Regions from separate parts of the Ralstonia flatus genome, predicted to be linked through region 1. Evidence: predicted binding sites of a transcription regulator. Region 1 holds the regulator's gene; the other holds the start of a gene.
What was found. The regulator LexA, encoded in region 1, represses DNA repair genes until DNA is damaged. The targets are predictions, from matches to a motif close to ACTGTATNNNNATACAGT.
Positions count from the first base shown of each region.

Region 1 (3,412 bases):
GCTGTCGATCTGTGCGACCTGCTCGGCACGCACGTTGGCGAGGCGCTCCAAGCCAAGCTTGCTGGCCGCGAGCAGTTGATCGATGGGGACGGCGCCAGCGCGATAGCGTGCGGCGGAGCCAGCGTCGTCGGCAGAGCCGGCGATCGTGCCGCCGGTGGCGAGGATGGCGATGGTAGGCAAGGACATCGTTGCAGACATGCGTGGTGGGCAAGGCGCGCATTGTAGCCGCCCGCCGCGCCTTTGCCGACGCGGGATTGCCCGGGGCGCCCACAAAAACAAAACGCCGGCACACAGGCCGGCGTTTGCAGCAGAAGCCGTATCGATTATTTCTCGACGAAGGCGCGCTCGATCACGTAGTCGCCCGCTTCGCCCATACGTGGCGAGATCTTGAAACCGCGGGCGTCGAGCAGCTTGCAGGTGTCTTCCAGCATGGCCGGGCTGCCGCAGATCATGGCGCGGTCGACTGCAGGGTCCATCGGGGGCAGGCCGATGTCGGCAGACAGCTTGCCGCTGTCGACGAGGTCCGTCAGGCGCCCCATGTTGCGGAACGGTTCGCGCGTGACGGTGGGGTAGTAGATCAGTTTCTCGCGCACCTGATCGCCGAAGAATTCGTTGTTCGGCAGCTCGCTGGTAATGAAGTCGGCATAAGCCAATTCACTCACCTGGCGCACACCGTGCAGCAGCACGACCTTCTCGAAGCGCTCGTAGGTATCCGGGTCCTGGATGATGCTCATGAACGGCGCGAGACCCGTGCCGGTACCGAACAGGTACAGGTTCTTGCCGGGCAGCAGGTCATCCAGCACGAGCGTGCCGACGGGCTTCTTGCTCACCAGCAGCTTGTCGCCCACCTTCAGATGCTGCAGTCGCGACGTCAGCGGACCGTTTTGCACCTTGATGCTGAAGAACTCGAGGTGCTCTTCGTAGTTCGGGCTTGCGATGCTGTAGGCGCGCATCAGCGGCTTGCCTTCAACCTCCAGCCCGATCATGACGAAGTGGCCGTTATGGAAGCGCAGCGCCTGGTCGCGCGTGGTCTTGAAGCTGAACAGCGAGTCATTCCAGTGATGGACGCTCAGAACGGTCTCTTGATTGAAGGCGGACATGGTGACATTCGGGCCAACCCAATGAAGCTCAATCGGGTTATGTGGCGATGCAAAAATCGGTCAAGGCCTTGATTTTATGCGATTCCCTGCGGCCGCGCCTGCATGGATTGCGCATAAGCTTCTAACCAGTCGCGTAGGTTTTGACGCCGATCAGAAGGACTGGGCGCGCGCGCAACAGGTCACAACAAAATCACTTGCGCTTCCTGCGTCACTGTATAAAATCACAGCACCTGTTCAAATATACAGTACGCCAATGGCCACCCTCACCCCCCGCCAACAGCAGATTTACGACCTGATCCGCCAGACGATCCAGCGCACGGGCTTTCCGCCCACGCGCGCCGAGATCGCCGCGGAGTTCGGCTTCTCGTCGCCCAATGCGGCCGAGGAACACCTGCGCGCGCTGGCACGCAAGGGCGTGATCGAACTGACGCCGGGCGCCTCGCGTGGCATTCGGCTGCGGGCGGCAGGCGACACGGCGCAGCATCAGTTCTCGCTGCCGTCGATGGGGTTGATGCAACTGACACTCCCGCTGGTGGGCCGCGTGGCCGCCGGTAGTCCGATCCTGGCTGCAGAGCACATCGATCGCCAGTATCAGGTCGATCCGTCGCTGTTCTCGGCGCAGCCCGATTTTCTGTTGAAGGTGCGCGGCATGAGCATGCGCGACGCCGGCATTCTGGATGGCGACCTCCTGGCCGTGCAACGAGCCGCCGAAGCCACCAACGGCAAGATCGTCGTGGCCCGACTTGGCGACGACGTGACGGTCAAGCGCTTCCAGCGCAAGGGCCGCCATGTCGAACTGATTGCCGAGAATCCGGATTTCGAACCGATCCACGTTGATCTGGATCGTGATGAGTTTCACCTGGAGGGCTTGGCCGTCGGTCTGATCAGGCCTGCCGCTCCATAAGTCTTCGGCGCATCTCCGCGCCAAATCTTCGCTGTTTGATCCAACCTGGAGGTGAGCCACGGGCTCGCCAGGGCGGAGTCTTGCCACTCGCTTTTCCACCCGAACTCACGAGGTCTGCCATGCGACTCGGATCGATGTCTTCCCGCCGCCGCCCGGTACAGCCGGTGCCCTTCCGCCAAACCCAGGGCGTGCGCATCTATCAGGGGGAGCAGCGCCGTACGATGGTCGGCAGCATGGCCGCCATCTGCCGCATGCTGGATGCGATCCCGGTGGCCTCACGTGCCGCCGGAGCCGAAAGCTGCTGAGGAAAAGAACGACGGGCAAGAGCCGCAAAGCGCGTTGCGGCGCCCGATCAGGGCATACCCCAATGCTGCCGCCGCAACTGATTTCATACACTTGCGGTGCCCTGAGGACAGGGCTTTCTTCAACTGATTTTCGGCCCGCCGTTTGAGCGGGCTGTTTTTTCTGTCCGGAAGTTGACGCAGAGGCACATTCGACGGTGTTCCGCCAGCAAAACGGACGTTTACCCCGATGTTGTTTGGCGTACGTGACAGTAGTATTGCCAGTGCCCTCAGGGGCAATGAGATCGCTGAATTCGAAGCCCGCAGATTGCGGGCTTTTTTTTTTCGCTGCGGCGGCCGGGGGCTCTAAACACTCCCCGCTTTTTCGACAACGAGAATCCGTGCCTCGCCGCGCGGATGCGCCACGTGCTCGCAGCCGACACCGGCAAAAAAGATGTCGCCGGGCTGCAGCGTGGCGACCTTCTCTTCGCCGGCTTCGCGGTAATGCATGTCGACCGTGCCGTCGAGCACCACGAACACTTCCTCGCCATCGTTTACGTGCCAGCGATAAGGCTGGTCCGTCCAGTGCAGGCGCGTGGTAATGCCGCCCATATTGGCAATATCGAGCGCGCCCCAGGCACGCTCGGCAGTGAACGATTTGGCGCGGATGATGTTCATGGCGATCGCCCGTCGGTGTCGGTTATTGCATCGACGGGAGATTGCCGATGCGCACCAGCATCTCGGTGAACATCTGCATATCGAGGTCGAGGTCCGGCACCTCCTTGTACTCGTTGGCGTTGTGCGCGGTGTATTTCTTGCCCGGCATGGCGGGGCCGAAATTGATGGCGTTCGGCATCAGCTTGGCCGTCGTGCTGCCGGCCGTCGGCACGGGCTTGGCATCGAGGCCCGTGGTGTCGCCGTAAATGTTGAGCAGCGTCGACAACCACGCGCCCTTCGGATCGCGCGCCATCCAGTTGCCCTGGTCGTGGTTGATCTCGAGGGCGACATGGTTGGCGTTGGCCCACGCGTTGATCTTGCCGGCGATCTCGCCGCGCAGTGCGTCGGGCGTTTTGCCGCGCGGCATGCGCACGTTGGCGGTCACCTCCACGCGGCCATTCTTGTCACCG
Region 1 covers NZ_CAUDLI010000017.1:14,541-17,952, reverse strand. The annotation lists gene R2676_RS25865 (asparaginase) at 1-186, opposite strand, end outside; gene R2676_RS25860 (ferredoxin--NADP reductase) at 324-1,100, opposite strand; gene lexA (transcriptional repressor LexA) at 1,354-2,004, shown strand; gene R2676_RS25850 (hypothetical protein) at 2,124-2,309, shown strand; gene R2676_RS25845 (cupin domain-containing protein) at 2,652-2,963, opposite strand; gene R2676_RS25840 (dipeptidase) at 2,986-3,412, opposite strand, start outside.

Region 2 (3,412 bases), on a different contig from region 1:
CGCTCCGCACTACGCGCCGCTGCTGCTGCGCATGGCTGCCATCGCATCGGTCATCAAGGTGTCGGATGAAGACTTGCGCCACCTGTTTCCCGGGGATGCCGATCCGCTGACCACGCTGCGCACCCTCGCGCCGCAGGCCGACATCCTGCTCACGCTCGGGGCCGAGGGCATGGAATGGCTGGCAGCGGCGCACGGCGGGCAAGACGATGCCCGTATCGCCCAACCGGCCTTTGCCGTGCCGGTGGCGGACACCGTCGGCTGCGGCGATGCTGCGATGGGTGCTTGGCTGGCGAGCTTGCTGCGGTCGCCCGATGCGCCCGTGCAGGCACACCTGCGCCAAGCGGCTGCAGCGGCCGCCCTCACCGCCACGCGCGCCGGCGCGTATGCGGGCACGCAAGCCGAGATCGATGCCCTGCTGGAGGCGCACGCCGCCTCGCCCGCCTGAGACCGGGTGACCATCGTGGCAGCGCCGCCCCACATGCCACAATCGGCGCCGTCTACGTCTTGATTGCTTCGGGGCCCGTTTTGGAACTGCTTCGTATTGCCGTGCTGTTTGCCGTCACCGCCATGGCGGAAATCGTCGGCTGCTATCTGCCGTGGCTCGTGCTGCGGCAAGGCAAGCCGATCTGGCTGTTGCTGCCGGCAGCCGCCTCGCTGGCGCTGTTTGCGTGGTTGCTGACATTGCACCCGACCGCGGCCGGCCGCACCTATGCCGCATACGGCGGGGTGTATATCGCTGTGGCGCTCGTGTGGCTGCGTCTGGTCGACGGCGTGACGCTCACCCGCTGGGACATCGGCGGCGCGGCCATTGCGTTGGCAGGGATGGCCGTGATCGCCCTGCAACCGCAGGCCAATTGATCGGATTGCGCGCCACATTTAGGATTTCCTGAGCGAAACGGAACCCTAAGCCGCCGCCAGGATCGGAGGGTAGATCATTGCTGCGGCCGCCGCGCTGCACGCCGGTCGCCCCTCGTCCAACCGCTTTGTCCTGGAGGCCGCGATGCCTGCCAACACCCTCAAACACCTCGTCGTGGCCACGATGCTGATGTCCGCAGCGATGACGGCGTCGGCCCTGACCACGTCAACGTTCACCTTCACCGATCAGGATCTGCAAGGGATGCTCGCCCACAGCCAGCCTCCGCAGGCCGCCCAGCAGGCGAAGCCTGCCGAAGCCGCCGCTACAGAGAGGCTCCGCGTCGGCCTGAGCGATCCGGGCACGCAGCTCGTGCTGCCCTGGTTCCTGGCGGATCTGGTGGATGCGGTCAACCGCCGGGCATCGCCGCAGGATTTCGCGAAAAAGCTGCGGGACGGGATCTGATCGGCCATCGCCGTCAGCCTTCCGTCAACCACCCTCACTTTCCACAGGCAGGCATCACAGTGCTGTATATTCATACAGTTATTTTTTTGTGACGCCCTGCCGTGCTTGCCGCTTCCCCCACCCCAGACACCGCCACTGTGCCGGCCACGCCCGGTTACCTGGCCCAGCTGAACGACCAGCAGCGCCAGGCGGTCGAGTTCGGTATTTCCGGGGCAAACGCGGCGGAAACCGGCCCGCTGCTCGTGCTGGCCGGCGCTGGGTCCGGCAAGACGCACACCCTGGGCTGGCGCGTGGCGCATCTGGTGGCCAACGGCGCCGATCCGCAACGCATTTTGCTGCTGACGTTTTCCCGCCGCGCGGCGAGCGAACTGTCGAACCGGGCCGGCCACCTGCTCGCGCGGGCCATGCAGGGCGAGCGATCGAACAACGCGCTCAATTCCGCGGGCACGTCATACAAGACCACGCTGCCCTGGGCCGGCACCTTTCACGGCATCGGCGCGCGCCTGCTGCGCGAATACGCCGACCGCGTCGGCCTCGCGCCCGATTTCACCATCCACGACCGCAGCGACTCGGCCGATCTGCTCAACGTCGTGCGCCATGAACTGAACCTGTCGACCAAGGAACGCCGCTTCCCGCTCAAGCAGACCTGCATCGCGATCTACTCGCGCGCCATCAACGCCGAGAGCCCGCTGAACGCCGTGCTCAAGCACCACTTTCCGTGGTGCGCGATGTGGGAGACGCAATTGCGCACGCTGTTCGATGCGTATGTCGAAGCCAAGCAGGCGCAGCACGTGCTCGACTACGACGACCTGCTGCTCTACTGGCACGCGATGGTGTCTGACGCAGACCTGGCCGCTGAGATCGGCGCGCGCTTCGACCACATCCTCGTCGACGAATACCAGGACACGAACCGGCTGCAGTCGTCCATCCTGCGTGCGCTGCGCCCGGACGGCCGCGGTGTGACCGTGGTGGGCGACGACGCGCAATCGATCTACGCATTCCGCGCGGCGACGGTGCGCAACATCCTCGATTTTCCGCGGCACTTTTCGCGGCCGGCGCACACAGTGCTGCTGGAGCGCAATTACCGTTCGACGCAACCGATTCTGGATGCCTCGAATGGCGTGATGCGTTTTGCCACGGAGCGCTTTGCCAAGACGTTGTGGACGGACCGCGCATCGACGCATCGTCCGCGTTTGATTTCGGTGCGTGACGAGGCCGAACAGGCCCGTTGCGTGGCCGAGCGGGTGCTGCATCACCGAGAAGGCGGACTGACGCTGAAATCGCAGGCGGTGCTGTTTCGCACCGCGAGCCACAGCGCGCCGCTGGAGATCGAACTCACGCGCCGCAACATCCCGTTCGTGAAATACGGCGGCCTCAAGTTTCTGGAAGCCGCGCATGTGAAGGACGTGCTGTCGGTGCTGCGCTGGGCCGAGAACCCGCGCAACCGCATTGCCGGGTTTCGCGTGATCCAGTTGCTGCCGGGCGCTGGCCCGGCCACGGCGGCACGCGTGCTCGACGCCATGGCGGAAGCGGCGGACCCGATTGCCGCGCTGCTCGCCTACGACCCGCCGGCACGGCTGGCCGGCGACTGGTCTGCGCTGTTGGCGCTCATGCAAACCCTGCGTACGCCCAAAGACAGCCTGGAATGGGCCGCTGAACTCGAAGCCGTCGGCGCCTGGTACGCCCCGCACATGGAGCGCCTGCACGACGATGCGGCCGTGCGCCAGGGCGATCTGGACCAGCTCGCCCGCATGGCCGCCACCTACGCCACGCGCGAGCGGTTCCTGACCGAAATGACGCTCGACCCGCCCGAGCTGACCAGCGATGAATCGGGCGACCCGTATCGCGATGAGGACTACCTGATCCTCTCGACGATCCATTCATCGAAAGGTCAGGAGTGGAAAGCGGTGTATGTGCTGAACGCCGTGGACGGCTGCATGCCGGCCGATCTGGGCGCCGGCTCGCACGAAGAACTGGAAGAAGAACGCCGGCTGCTTTACGTGGCGATGACACGTGCGCGTGAGCATCTGGACATCCTGGTGCCGCAGCGCTTCTACGTCACGCAGCAAACCCCCAACGGCGACCGGCACATCT
Region 2 covers NZ_CAUDLI010000002.1:566,688-570,099, reverse strand. The annotation lists gene R2676_RS06310 (carbohydrate kinase family protein) at 1-445, shown strand, start outside; gene R2676_RS06305 (YnfA family protein) at 526-858, shown strand; gene R2676_RS06300 (hypothetical protein) at 1,001-1,318, shown strand; gene R2676_RS06295 (ATP-dependent helicase) at 1,420-3,412, shown strand, end outside.
Region 2: R2676_RS06295 (ATP-dependent helicase) is a predicted target of LexA. The motif match lies at 1,380-1,397, and genes of this name have one in related genera.